DNA from 2 places in the Paenibacillus sp. LjRoot153 genome. Region 1 is predicted to be linked to the other one. Evidence: riboswitches for the same ligand, from Rfam matches in the RefSeq annotation. Region 1 holds a riboswitch; the other holds the start of a gene.
The links. Region 1 has a riboswitch for cyclic di-GMP ahead of ACSQ8P_RS00135 (PilZ domain-containing protein). Riboswitches for the same ligand answer to the same signal wherever they lie in the genome.

Region 1 (7,251 bases):
AAAGCCTTCATAAGCACCTGATGATGAGCTGTGAGACTATCTGGCTGAACAAGGCCTGAGAGCTGCGTCGCGTCAGCTATATGCACAATCAGAGGATTATCGGAGGGCCTCCCCTTCGCGGCGAAAATCTGTTTTACCGCTGCCGTATTCGTCGCATCCGCACCAAGTCCATACACCGTTTCAGTCGGAAAAGCAACTGTATCCCCTTGCTGCAGAAGGTTCGCTGCCTCTGTTATATACTGCGCTGTCGCGCTCTGTTCCCCTTGATCCACGTTCCAGTAGGTTGTCACAATCACTCTCATCCTTACTTATATGAAATAAATGTATGTATAGCGGTTAGCTAAACCACGAAAATATCGCCTTAAACATTTCCCAAATGAAGAACTTTACTTTCGGTTGAGCTGGCTCTTCGGATGTGGAAACCGAAGCTGCTACAACTTCAACTTTAGCGTCTTTCTTGGCAACTTTCTCCGTGGAAGCTGCTTTATCCTTGCTAGCAACTTCGTCTTTCTTCTTGGCAGACGGTGTTTCACTAACATTAGCTTTAGCCTTATCTTCTTTAACCGGCTGCTTTTCCTTGCCATTCTCGTCCGTCGTTTTGGCCACCACAACTGCAGCCGAAGCAACCGCTTCACCTGATACCGAATCTACAAAGCATAACGGTGGAAATAAGACGCACCACCAATTTTGTCCTTCACCAGAACCAATTACAACACGCAAAGCTTCATAATCCCCAGCGGGGTAGACGTCATTTCCGTACATTTTGGTTGGAAAAGGGACAACACCTAGCTCCACTGTATGCGGATAGTTGTAGCCGCGGGATGCAATCATCTCGCCAACCAGTTGATCGAATTCAGGCAAATGCGCACTCACGACCGCTCTGGCCTCGTCCAAGGAATGTGGTCCAACAACCCACTCCGTCATACGGGCAATAATCGCATCGCGAATCTCGCGTTTCAAAGCTTGGTCCTGCGCAGAATCGGAATTTGCTAGAATACGCAAACGAATCGATTCTTCCGGTATCGTAGGCGAAATAACCGCCGCGTTCGTACGATTGGATTCCCAACACATAATCATAAGGATAAGTGCAAAAACAATGAATAATAGGCTATTAACTGAGTGGCGCTCCGTTCTCTTAACCATGGAGAGTAGCCCCTTTCCCGTCATCTACTAGCCAGTATGGACAATAGTGGGAGGGGCTAAACCTATGAATCTATGATTTTTTGCAAAATGATAGAGTTGGTAGAAAGATGCAGACGATCTCTGAGAATCGGCTACTCGGGAGAGCGGATCGCGACCACGTGGCGTTCGATTCCCTGGAGATCCTGCACGAAGCGGATCTCCGTCCATTCCGCGGCGGCACGCAACAACGCCGCAACCGCCTCCGCCTGCCCGATGCCCACCTCGAACCCGACCACAGTCGGGATTCGTGGTAGCCGGTGCAGCTGCGAGATCATGCGGCGGTACAGGTCGAGTCCCTCGACACCGCCGAATAGAGCAGTGTGCGGCTCGAATAGCCGCACCTCAGGCATTAGCGCCGGCAGGTCGCCATCCGGGATGTATGGTGGGTTCGACACCAATATATCCGGCGCGAGCCCGCGCTCAATATAAGGCTCGAGGAGGTCGCCCTCGAGCCACTCCACACGCTCAGCCACCCCGTGGCGCTGCGCATTCTTGCGGGCCATCTCCAGCGCTGCCGCGGAGATGTCGCTGGCCGCCACGCGCCATGTAGGGCGCGCGTGTGCGATCGTCACCGGGATGATACCACTCCCGGTGCCCACATCCGCAAGCAGCGGAGCGCCTTGCGGAAACAGACGCGAGCCCTCGTGGAGCAACGCCTCCACGAGCAGCTCGGTCTCCGGCCGCGGGATCAGCACGGCCGGCCCGACTTCAAACGGAAGGCCGAAGAAATCCTGCTCACCGGTGATGTACTGCACCGGTTCACCCACGGCCTTCCTTGCAACTAGCTGGTCCCAAGTGGCGACCAGCTCTTTCGGCATCTGTTCCTGCCACCAGCGGAACAGCAGCTCGGTCCGACTGCAGCCGCCTAAGAGGTGCTGCAGCAGCAGTTCCGTGCAAGACGAAGCCTCTGCGACGCCTTGCTCCGCTAAAAAAGAAGAAGCCTTCACAAAGGCTTCTCTCACACTCATGTTTGCAGTCGTCATTACATCGCCTCTAAGGCATCGGATTGTGCAGCAATCGTTAATGCTGACACAATTTCCGCCATATCGCCGTTTAATACCGTTTCTAGACGGTGTAACGTCAAGCCGATACGGTGATCGGTAATCCGGCTTTGCGGGAAGTTGTAAGTACGAATACGCTCTGAACGGTCGCCCGTTCCGACTTTGCTTTTACGCTCGCCCGCATATTTCGCTTCTTCTTCTTCACGCAATTTATCTGAAATCCGCGTACGAAGTACGCGAAGCGCTGACTCTTTATTGGAGTTTTGCGATTTTCCATCCTGACACGTTGCGACGATACCAGTTGGTACGTGAGTTACACGCACAGCGGATTTCGTTGTATTAACGGACTGACCGCCCGCTCCACTGGAACAGAACGTATCGACGCGAATATCGGCATCATGAATCACGACTTCCACATCTTCTGCCTCTGGCATAACAACAACCGTCGACGTGGAGGTGTGGATCCGTCCACCGGATTCCGTTACTGGAATACGTTGAACACGGTGCGCACCGCTCTCAAACTTGAGCTTACTATAAGCACCTTTACCCGTAATCATGAAAATAATTTCTTTAAATCCGCCCAAATCATTCACGGAAGCATCCAAAATTTCCGTTCTCCAACCTTGCGCATCCGCATAACGCGTATACATCCGGTAGAGATCGCCTGCGAACAGCGCAGCTTCATCGCCGCCTGCAGCGCCGCGAATTTCCACGATGACGTTCTTGTCATCATTAGGGTCTTTCGGCATCATCAAGATGCGGAGATGTTCTTCTAGTTTAGCGGATTGTTCGCTAAGCTCTTCGATCTCCATTTTGACCATTTCGCGCATCTCATCATCCAGCTTCTCATTCTGCATCACTTTCGCATCAGCTAGCTGTTCACTCACGCTCTTATACTCATTATAAGCATCGTAAGCTTCCTGAAGATCAGATTGCTCTTTGGAATACTCTCTTAGTTTCTTCGTATCACTCGTTACATCCGGGTCACACAATAACTCGCTTAGTTTTTCATAGCGGTCCACAATGGACTGAAGTCGATCCAACATAGGGGATCACTCCTTTCTTATTTTTATAATCAATTAAACGTTGAAACGGAAATGCATAACGTCGCCGTCATTTACCACGTACTCTTTACCTTCAAGACGTACTTGACCTTTTTCTTTCGCACCCGCCATGGATCCAGCAGCAGCCAAATCGTTATAAGAAACAACTTCTGCACGAATAAATCCACGTTCGAAATCCGTATGAATCACGCCAGCTGCTTGCGGAGCTTTCGTTCCTTTACGAATCGTCCATGCTCTAACCTCTTGAACCCCAGCCGTGAAATACGTGTACAAGCCGAGTTTACGATAAGCAGCTTTAATTAATCTATTCAAGCCGGACTCTTGAAGTCCCAACTCTTCCAGGAACATCGCTTTTTCTTCATCTTCCAGCTCAGCGATTTCGGATTCAACCTTCGCACTGATGGAAACAACTTCGTTGTTTTCTTTTTCTGCGAATTCCTTCACGATTTTAACGTAAGCATTCTCGTCCGCCGTTGCAACTTCATCTTCACTCACGTTTGCCGCGTAAAGCACTGGCTTCATCGTTAGCAAATGTAGATCGCGAACCAGGAGGCGCTCATCTTCTGTCAAATCCAAGCTGCGTGCTGGCATATCATTATATAAGGCTTCTTTGATACGTTCCAAACACTCAACTTCAGCAACCACTTTCTTGTCGCCACCTTTGAGGTTTTTGCGTGAACGCTCGATCTTTTTATCAACCGACTCAATGTCTGCCAAAATCAATTCAAGATTAATCGTCTCGATGTCGCCAATCGGATCGACTTTCCCAGAAACGTGAGTAATATTATCATCCTCAAAACAACGGACAACATGCACAATCGCATCAACTTCGCGGATGTGTGCTAGAAATTTATTTCCAAGGCCTTCGCCTTTGCTCGCACCCTTAACCAAACCCGCAATGTCAACGAATTCGAAGGCTGTCGGCACGATGCTCTTAGGCACAACGATTTCCACCAGCTTCTGCAATCTCTCGTCTGGTACTTCTACTACCCCAACATTCGGATCGATCGTACAGAACGGATAATTCGCAGATTCTGCCCCCGCCTGTGTAATTGCATTAAACAATGTCGATTTTCCTACGTTCGGTAGACCGACGATACCTGCTTTCAAAGCCATTGTCGTTACAACTCCTTAATTTTCGAAAATCATCCTTCTTATTATATAGTACTTAGCGGGCAAAAAAAAGCCTGCAAGCTATTGATTGGCTGCAGACTTTTTTTCCATTGCTCTTTTGAACTCTTCATCCCGCTTCTGCTCGAAGTAAGTTTGGATCTGATTTCGCAGAATAAAACCGCGCAGCGCATTGCTTTGTTCCTCTGGATAGCTTTCGAAGCTGGCCCCGTAGTAGTAACCGTCTTCTTGCTTTTCTTTCCTTATAATTTCCAACATACAAGGCATCTCAAAGCCTAAATCCAGCTCGAGTTGCAGCAGACATTTTTTGTGAAGAATACCATCGATCATCGAATTATCATTAATGATAAAGCCAATTCCGTTCATGGAAATGTTTTTTATCGAAATTTCAATTGGATTTTCCAAGTGATGCTGCTCTTTTTGGGTTATATTTTGAAATCCTGCAATGTGTCCTATGTTCTTCACATCTACCCGCGGGAATTCCCGTTTCTCCGAAAATTTCTTCCGATTCTCAGGTGGATTGATCACGATCAGTGAACCAGGCTCTCTAGCTACGACTGTCGAATGAAAAACGAATAGACCCGATTTCGTGTATAACGTCATTTTGATCTTATCACCAAGCTGAAATATCTCGTATTCCGGCAACTCGATCTCCATGATATCGCCTTGTGCATAGGTAAGAATACCTGTCGACACGAAATCATCCTTGGCCACAACAGCTCGGCAATGAATTAATACCTCCGCATCATATCCTTCTTTACTCCCATATCGCTTCAAAGCATCCTGCTTCATCGCCATGCTCATCTTCACCCTCCCTTAATGATGGATTTCATAGCACTTTTCCGCACAAAATAGACTGCCCCCACACAGGGACAGCCTATCACCGCAATCAAAAAAAGCATCGATTTTCGGTAACCAGGCTGCCATAGTTCATACGAACCGTAGACCCTCAGCTTTGCGTCCTTGCCTTTCAGCAAGTTTGCCATTGTCGAACCCTGCTATTCATTTATATATCGTTACTGGTCTAAATGATCTATCTTTGGTCCAAACTGGTCTAAAAGACCCACTGTAATCATTATTATACGTAGCTTATGCACTTCTTTCAACTAAAATCCTTGCATGGACGATGTTTTTATTGTATGAATGTGTAGTGGAATTGAATATCCACAGGTTTATAAGTTATCCACATTGTTATCCACAGCTTGTTAACAACGAATATTTGTTCGGATTTTTATACACATGTGGATAAACTATTATTGCGAGGTGTCCCCCTGTGGATCAACATATCCCTTGGATGAGAGAAGCGATCGGTGAGGCACTGAAAGCGGAAGCTATCCGTGAAGTTCCGATCGGCGCGGTCGTCGTCCATCAAGGTCAAATCATTGGCCGCGGCTACAATTTACGCGAAACAACCCTAGATCCTCTTGCGCATGCGGAGATGATTGCTATTAAACAAGCAAGCGAGCATTTGCAGGCTTGGCGCCTTCTGGATTGCCAACTCTATGTGACATTGGAACCTTGTCCAATGTGCGCGGGTGCGATCGTGCAAGCACGAGTGCCTCAAGTTATTTATGGTACGGTAGATCCGAAGGCCGGCTGTGCGGGAACATTGATGAACTTGCTACAGGAAGACCGATTCAATCACCGGGTCGATGTGGTTAGCGGCGTTTTGCAAGCGGAGTGTTCCACAATGTTGACGCAGTTTTTCCGAAAATTACGGGGGAAAGCGTAAGGGTTTGGCCGTTCTGGCTGCTTGTACATGGTTTAAAATGGGTTGCAACTCGAAATCATCTCATGTTAGAATGACGATACTATGCGCCCGTAGCTCAGCAGGATAGAGCAACAGTTTCCTAAACTGTAGGTCGTACGTTCGAATCGTATCGGGCGCGTATACGAATAAAATTCGCGTTAAAAAAAGACGAAAGCTCATCGGATGATACCCGACTGCGATCGTCTTTTGTTTTATGTTGATATAGGTGTAAATTTGGCGCGATTGGTGCAGCCGTATTGCCTTTGTCTACTAATACCAAGGATAGTAAGGATAAAATGGGCGGTAGTACGGGTAAGGTCTAAAGAACGGAAATGCAAAAAGAAAAAACGGAAAATGCTGCCGACGAAACCGGCGATATCCGTAACCAAACGGTTGTCTGTATGGATCCGTTTCCCTTCCCTCGCCACCAACCTCTTCTGGAACTAACATCGTTACGCCTTCATTATCCATACCATCAATAATTCCCTCAATTTGTGACCCATCTTTCATATGTGCAATAACATGGTAATTCATATATTTGTTACAATGTGCCTTTACGTCGCCACTTATTTGACTAGCTTGAATAGGATTCATTGCGGACACGCCTATCCCTCCTTCTTTAACTATCCATAGGATATTCGCCCACTAAAAAACGGTTACAGCTTTTTTGCCTTAGCATATTCCTTTTGACGCCCAGCTAACAAAAGAACGATAATAGAGTTATCACTGATTAGAAAGGAGTCCTCACTCCGATGACGACTCGCCCTATTTCATCTTATCGCATCCCGCTCTTCTGTGCGGTCACAATGCTGTTCTGGATGTCGATGTACACCAGTGTTCCGATCATGGCGCCTTACGTAGAATTCCTCGGGGGAAGCCATCAACTGGCCGGCTGGATTGTCGGTATGTACGGCATCTCGCAGATGCTCCTTCGCATCCCCGTAGGCATTATGTCGGATCGTTTTCATAAAAGAAGGCTGTTCATCACCTTCGGTCTTCTCTTCACCGCCATTACGGGACTCGGGCTGTGGTTTACGCACGATTTTACGTGGATCTTAATTCTCCGCGCACTTGCAGGCGCAGCCGCAGCGACTTGGGTTGATTTTACGGTGCTATTCACAAG
Region 2 (7,251 bases), 5.8 Mb from region 1:
TAAATTCCTCACCCAATAAATACCATCTGAGAGAAAACGGTAGAGAAAGGTAAATATCTCAGTCTGAAATAACGACACAATTCGCTATTTTCGTGTATAATTGGAATTCAGTTGTTAATTAACCATAGGGTAATTCGTGTGTCAGCGAGAGGAGTCAGCGTCTATGAAACGTATACGTCAATTTTTTCAAGCCTATCATCCTATCGTACATACGCTTATCTTAGGTACGGTCATGGCTCGAGCTGCTTCTTCCATGAGTTTACCGTTCCTAGCCATCTATTTGGCGAAGCACTCAGATATGAGCCCAGGGCTCATTGGTATTGTGATTGGAATGGGTGCATTAGCTGGAACGTTCGGCGGTTTTATCGGCGGCACTTTATCAGACCGATTTGGACGTCGAGTGATTATGCTCGCAGCACTTTTCGGGTGGGGCTTTGTCTTCCTTGGCTTTGGAATCGTCAAACTACCAGTTCTGTTTATGCTGCTCAACATGCTGAATGGACTTTGCCGATCCTTCTATGAGCCCGTTTCGCAAGCCTTAATGGCAGATCTAACAGAGCCCTCCAAAAGGCGGCAGGTATTTTCACTTCGATACATGGCGATTAACGTCGGCGTAGCAGTCGGTCCACTGCTGGGAGCGTTCTTTGCGACAATGAACGGAGCCTTGCCATTTCTGCTCACAGGAATCATTTATTTAATCTATGGTAGTACACTCTACAGCCTTCTCATTAAGTTCGGGATTAAGAAAATTGAAGGTGAGAAGAAAGCAATCATTACTTTCCGTTCTGCGTTAGGCGTTATTCATAAGGATATGACCTTCCGTTTATACATTATCGGGGGGATTATTGGGGCAATTGGTTATTCACAGGTTATGGTGACGTTGTCTCAATACCTACAAAGGGATTTTGCTAATGGGGTCAAAATGTTTGCAATTCTCATGAGCGCCAATGCCATTGTCGTCATTGCAATGCAGATCCCTTTGGGGAAATGGGCTGAAAAGTATTCACCTCTAACAGCTATAATTGTTGGAAACTTAATGTTCGCATTAGGTGATATAGGATTTGCATTTTCACACTCTTTGACATGGTTGATTATTTCAATGGGGATTTTCACGTTTGGTGAGATTCTGAACTATCCAGCCGCGAATATGTTGATAGATAAGCTTGCTCCAGAGCATATGCGTGGAACGTACTATGGTGCTCAAACGTTAACAAACATCGGTCACTTTATGGGGCCATGGATTGGCGGCTTTATATTGGTTTCCTATGGCGGCAGTATGCTCTTTCTCGGTATAGCAATTTTATCCATGATTGGATCTATTTTCTATTGGAGAGGCACGAAACGTCAAAATACTGTGAAAATATCGTCGAAAATGCAAATATTTTGATGAATTCCGTAAAAATAGTTCCTCGGAACTATTCGATTTCAAATCGCCATCCCTTATCCTTGAGAGTATAACAAGTATTGTTTCGAAAGCTTCAACTAAAAGATTGTGCACTTCATCTCGACAAAGGCAAAGCTGGCGAAAGTCAGTGACGCAAAGCTACAGGGGCCTTACTTCTCCTGAAAAGGACAAGCAGCCAGCCAGCCGCCGAACGATTGGGAATTCACTTCAGAACCCCTCTAGTCGGTTCACTACGGTGGGGTTTTTTCTCTGTCATAGCGAAGCAAATGAATGAAATGGAATGATACGTACTAAGGAGGCCATAGCGGCATGAAATCGGAAGTTAAATTGCAGGAGGAACAGAAAGCAACATCGTTATGTGGTAACCATGTTGCACGTTTGGTGCCATCCACGGATGGACCTAAGCTTATGATTAACCGAGAAGAATATGCATTAAACGAAGCGTGTTGGGATGTTGAGATGTTTCACGGAAGAAACAATAGCATTCTGATTTTCTACTGGAAAGGCGAAGTCAAGCTTTCCGTGAAAATGCCTCCAATGGCTCAAATCGAAGGGTTTGTCACAAGACTTTTCCAATGTCTATCCTCCAAATTGAGAGTGGTTCACCCTATCTAGGTGAATCGCTCTTTTTTTTCGCATTCGCTCATTGTCACCAATTGACACTAGCTGATATAATATGACCATCACATTCGTAGTTCTTAAGGACTATATTAAAGGGGATGCATGGCATGAGATTGATCACACGTTCCGATTTCGATGGTTTAGTATGCGCGATGCTCTTCAAACAATTAAACATGGTGGATGAAATGAAATTTGTTCATCCCAAGGATATGCAGGACGGCTTAATTGAGGTTACTGAGAATGATATTCTGGCTAATGTGCCCTATGTCGCAGGATGTGGTTTATGGTTCGATCATCACTCCAGTGAACTCACACGGATGGGGGAAGAAGTAACGTTTAAAGGAGAAACTCGGCTTGCCCCAAGCGCTGCGCGGGTTGTCTATGATTACTATGGTGGAAAAGAAACCTTCGGCGATATCGACGATATTATGCTAGGTGTAGATAAGGCGGACTCTGCGCAATTTAGCAAAGAGGATATTTTGAATCCGAGCGGTTGGGATTTGCTTTCGTTTATCATGGACGCTCGAACAGGGTTAGGTCGATATCGGGATTATCGAATTAGCAACTATCAGTTGATGGAGGATCTAGTTGAGCATTGTGCAACGAAATCCGTCAGCGAAATCATGGAGCTGCCCGATGTGAAAGAGCGTGTAGTTCGTTACTTTGAACTGGATGCGCTATACCGAGACATGTTGCAAACCTATACACGGGTAGAGGGGAATGTCGTCATTACGGATCTTCGCGATGTGGAGACCATCTATCCAGGGAATCGTTTCATGGTCTATGCTCTCTATCCGGAGCAAAACACCTCCATTTGGATTGTTGACGGTCGAAATAAACAAAACTGCGTATTCGCTTGTGGGCACAGCATCGTCAATCGCACCGCACAAACAAACATTGGCGATTTGATGCTTCAAAATGGTGGAGGCGGGCATCATGCTGCAGGGACTTGCCAAGTAGACTATGCACAAGCCGACGAGATTTTGCACAAAATCGTTGAAACGATGCAAGCAGCAGGGTAAAATAAGAGGACAAGCCGCAGCAGGGGAGCAGCCCAGCGTGCGGTTTTTCTTTGTAAGGAGGTCGTATTCAATGGAATTAAAACAGATGCATCATGTTGCAATTATTTGTTCGAATTACGAGCTATCGAAGCATTTCTATGTTGATTTACTCGGACTCACCGTCATTCATGAGACATATCGCGCTGAAAGAGACTCGTACAAATTGGATTTACGAATTGGGGATACCGCGCAGGAAATTGAATTGTTTTCTTTTCCAAACCCACCACTACGTGTGAATCAACCTGAAGCGAGGGGGCTACGTCATCTAGCCTTCGTTGTTGCTAGTATGGAGCAAAGTGTACAAGAGTTAGAAAGCAAAGGAATTACAGTTGAGCCGGTGCGGATTGATCCGATTACGGGGAATCTTTACACGTTTTTCGCGGATCCTGATGGACTGCCGTTGGAATTGGTGGAGATTGTTGAATAGTTGAAATAAGAAATAAGAAAAATTCTCCTATTACAAACCGCAGAGCGATTATTCGAATGGATGGCGTGCAATTAGATAGCGGCAATAGAACGAAAGATTCTGATCGCTTAATAGCGTATTTTTAATAAGCGCTCTTGTCTATTTGGGTGCTGGTATTGCAGAGATGGCGTAACTATTGCGAAGAAAACAGCGCTAACGGACAACAGCGCTGCTATTGCCCATATATTCGCGTCGTTTCGTGTCTAACGGACATCAGAGATCTTATTTGTCCATTTCGGGGGCAAATACCCTCCCGAATCGGGGAATAGCTACACTGGTGTCCGTTAGCATTCTGAACCGGCGATGTTTCGCCGAATAAGGGCTTATGTGACCGTTAGCTTGGTATTGGGAAACGGGAAACCTACGTGTGAGCAATCCAAAAACAGCGGCAGGCAAGACGTAAAGTCTCGCTGCCGCTGTTTCATTTATCTGTGTGCTATGTGTCTTATCTGCGTGGAGGCAGAGGACCTAGATACTGGAACAAATTACATTCGATCCGACCGTTAAAAAGCTTACGCTTCTTGTCGGCGCGGCGGTTCATATAATGCTCGAGCTGTGTGCTCGGGCTTAGGATGAACAAGCTCCACGAAGGCATCGGCCGCGTAAGTGCGCCGAGTTCGCGCAGCGCAAGCTCGACATCCGGTGCTTCACCAAGACGCTCGCCATACGGCGGGTTGGTGATCAAGCAGCCATAGTCGCCGCGCGGGCGCGCTTTGGCGATGGGCTCGACCTTCAGCTGGAACTGCTTCGTCAGTCCAGCTGCCTTGGCGGCCGCCTCTGCCACTTCGATGGCAGCAGGATCGATATCGCTGCCGACGATGTGCAGCGGCACGTTGTCTTTCACCGCGTCGAAGGCTTCGTCGCGGGCTTTGTCCCACAGCTTGCGGGGAATGTTCCCCCAAGCTTCACTTGGGAAGCTGCGCCGCAGGCCTGGCGCGATGTTCCAACCGATCATCGCGGCTTCGATCGGGATGGTTCCCGACCCGCAGAACGGGTCGTAGAGCGGCCGGTCGACGTTCCAGCGGCTTAGCAGGATCATAGCTGCCGCCATGGTTTCCTTCAGCGGCGCTTCGGTCACGAGTTTGCGGTAGCCGCGCTTGTGCAAGCTTGGTCCGGTCGTGTCAATCGTTAGCGTAGCGATATCGTTCAGAAGCGCGACTTCAATCACGTAGCGCGCTCCGTTCTCGGGGAACCATTCGGTACCGTATCGTTGTTTCAGCTTCTCAACAACAGCTTTCTTGGCGATCCCTTGGCAAGCGGGGACGCTGGATAATTGTGACTTATGGGAACGCCCCTCGACAGGGAATTCGGCATCGTTCGGGATCCAGTCTGGCCAAGCGAGAGCTTTGGTGCCTTCGAAAAGTTCATCGAAGGTTGTTGCTTTGAATTGCCCCATTAGTACGAGGACGCGATCTGCTGTACGCAGCCAAAGATTGGTGCGACAGATGGCCAATTCGTCACCAAAGAAACGGACCCGTCCATTCTCGACGGTCAATTCCTCATAGCCGAGATCACGGATTTCGCGGGCAACGATAGCCTCAAGTCCCATTGGACAAGTGGCGATTAGTTCAATTTTTTGTGGCATAGGTATAGTCCTTCCATCCGGGTTGTACAACGCTCAGAAAACTCATACAATTAACAAGTATAGGACAAATAGGTTACACTTACAAACGGGTATTGCAAAGAACCTGCGAATGATGCGAATTTAGGAGGACAAATACATGGAAACGGTCACTGCGGAAAGCTATATGGAAGGTCTATATGAAGAAGATGCCGTATTAACACGAGTGAAAGAAGTCATTGTTTCTCACAACATGCCTGAGATTTCGATCGCTCCAGGATATGGCAGATTGTTAACAATGCTGGTTACGATGATTGGTGCAAAGCGAGTATTGGAAATTGGTGCGTTAGGCGGGTACAGTGGCATTTGTTTAGCGAGAGGGTTAAAAGATGGCGGCAAGCTCATTTCGCTAGAGCTGAAACAAGATTTCGCGGATGTGGCGAAACGCAACGTGACCGACGCCGGTCTTGGCGATTTCGTGGAGTATCGGATTGGCGAAGCACTTGATCACTTGAATGAGCTGCTGGAGCGGGGCGAGCGCTTCGATTTCTTCTTTATTGACGCGGATAAAGTGAATTATCCGAACTATTTGGAGCTCGCGATCAAGCTGGCGAATCCAGGCGCAATCATTGCTGGTGATAACACGCTGATGCGCGGCAAAGTTGTTGATGAGAAGCAAACGAAGGCATCGGTTCAAGCGATGCGAACGTTTAATCAGCGGATTGCGACGGATGAGAGGCTGGAAAGCACAATACTTCCGGCGTATGATGGATTGGCTTTAGCTCGCGTGAAATAGAACAAATGAGAAAAAGAGCGATTCGCTGCTAGCAGCTGATCGCTCTTTCGTCATGTTAGGACGCTTTATCCTTCGTATGTAAATCAGAATCGATCCTTTTCGTATCTTTCATTTGTGGTTGAATTTGAGTTAATGGTGTCTGAGGTTGCTTGGCAGGGGCGAGGTGAGTTGTTGTACGTTGTTTCTTGAAACTCATTGTGCTTAGGCTGTTCCAGTAGATAAACAAACATTCGGCACAAATGATAATCAGTATGATTTTACGCCAATTTAGCTTCATTCAGATAAGCCTCACTTTCCATCATACACCTATATTAGCATGTAGTGGAATTAATTTCCATAAGTTTTATCCATGGGTAAAATCTTTTCGTATTCGCTAGGTTTGTCGAATAAATGGAAAAAACATCCATCAAATTTTCGGGATTTTTGCGGATTGTTTAGATTAGATGGAAAAAGCACATGTAAATTCCCCATTTTCCGAGAAAAAGAATGAATGACTCAAAATTAGCTACTTAAAATCCAGTTATTTGAGCAAATGTGTGTTTTGAACTGATATAACTAGATATTTTCCATTTATCTTGTTGGGAGGTGGGGAGAGAGGTCTAGGTGGGAGCACTAACTTAATCACTCAAATGCACCAATCCCGTCGTGATTTCCAACTCGTACCGTCGGGTATCTGGCATCTGAGCCTCGTACGCCATCTGTACAGCTCGCTTAATATCATAAGGCACTCGTACGAATTGCAGCGCAAACCCAGCTTGAACCGCAGGATCAGCTTCTCCCTCGATCACGCAGTAGCACGCCTGAGGTATGCCGTCGTAGGGAACGCCCACACTGCCCACATTGAACAGTATCAGCCCGCTGCGCTCCCCATCACTCGCTTGCTGCTCCCCCGTACTTGTGCTCTGCTTCCCCAGCCCCGCACTCCGCTTCTCATCGCCCGCACTCTGCGCTCCTTCGCACACACTCCGCACCCCCACACTTCCACTCTTCTCCGAGGGATTGCTAAGCGTCAACATATAAGGGATATGAATATCCCCATAACCGACAATATCCGGCTCAGTCCCATCGGAGGGGATTCCAGTCATATCTGTATGTTCAAACATCGCTAATCGCTCCTTCTTAGAAGCTTCGCGCTTCAATCGGTGAAAGACGCTCTGAGCTGATGCGTGGAACAATCGTATATGCTTCCCGCTGAGCATTACATCGATCGAGAAGGGGAGCTGCTTCAAATAGGCTAGCCGCTCATCACCAAGCGATTGCTGCTGCCAGATACCTGCGGGAAGTTCCTGCAGCATCGTAATGCCGAGATCCCAGTTGCCTTGCACGACGGCTTCACAGGTT

Region 2: another riboswitch for cyclic di-GMP. It lies ahead of ACSQ8P_RS25175 (hypothetical protein); the one in region 1 lies ahead of ACSQ8P_RS00135 (PilZ domain-containing protein).

Annotation. Positions count from the first base shown of each region.
Region 1 covers NZ_CAXUQH020000001.1:25,539-32,789, reverse strand. The annotation lists gene ACSQ8P_RS00160 (L-threonylcarbamoyladenylate synthase) at 1-290, opposite strand, end outside; gene spoIIR (stage II sporulation protein R) at 337-1,143, opposite strand; gene prmC (peptide chain release factor N(5)-glutamine methyltransferase) at 1,275-2,165, opposite strand; gene prfA (peptide chain release factor 1) at 2,165-3,229, opposite strand; gene ychF (redox-regulated ATPase YchF) at 3,263-4,363, opposite strand; gene ACSQ8P_RS00135 (PilZ domain-containing protein) at 4,442-5,182, opposite strand; cyclic di-GMP riboswitch class I at 5,286-5,372, opposite strand; gene tadA (tRNA adenosine(34) deaminase TadA) at 5,652-6,110, shown strand; tRNA gene ACSQ8P_RS00125 (tRNA-Arg) at 6,194-6,267, shown strand; gene ACSQ8P_RS00120 (hypothetical protein) at 6,399-6,731, opposite strand; gene ACSQ8P_RS00115 (MFS transporter) at 6,881-7,251, shown strand, end outside.
Region 2 covers NZ_CAXUQH020000001.1:5,834,274-5,841,524, reverse strand. The annotation lists gene ACSQ8P_RS25180 (MDR family MFS transporter) at 164-1,387, shown strand; cyclic di-GMP riboswitch class I at 1,503-1,596, shown strand; gene ACSQ8P_RS25175 (hypothetical protein) at 1,715-2,020, shown strand; gene ACSQ8P_RS25170 (exopolyphosphatase) at 2,134-3,048, shown strand; gene gloA2 (SMU1112c/YaeR family gloxylase I-like metalloprotein) at 3,119-3,514, shown strand; gene ACSQ8P_RS25160 (THUMP domain-containing class I SAM-dependent RNA methyltransferase) at 3,999-5,138, opposite strand; gene ACSQ8P_RS25155 (O-methyltransferase) at 5,275-5,910, shown strand; gene ACSQ8P_RS25150 (hypothetical protein) at 5,966-6,187, opposite strand; gene ACSQ8P_RS25145 (metallophosphoesterase family protein) at 6,528-7,251, opposite strand, start outside.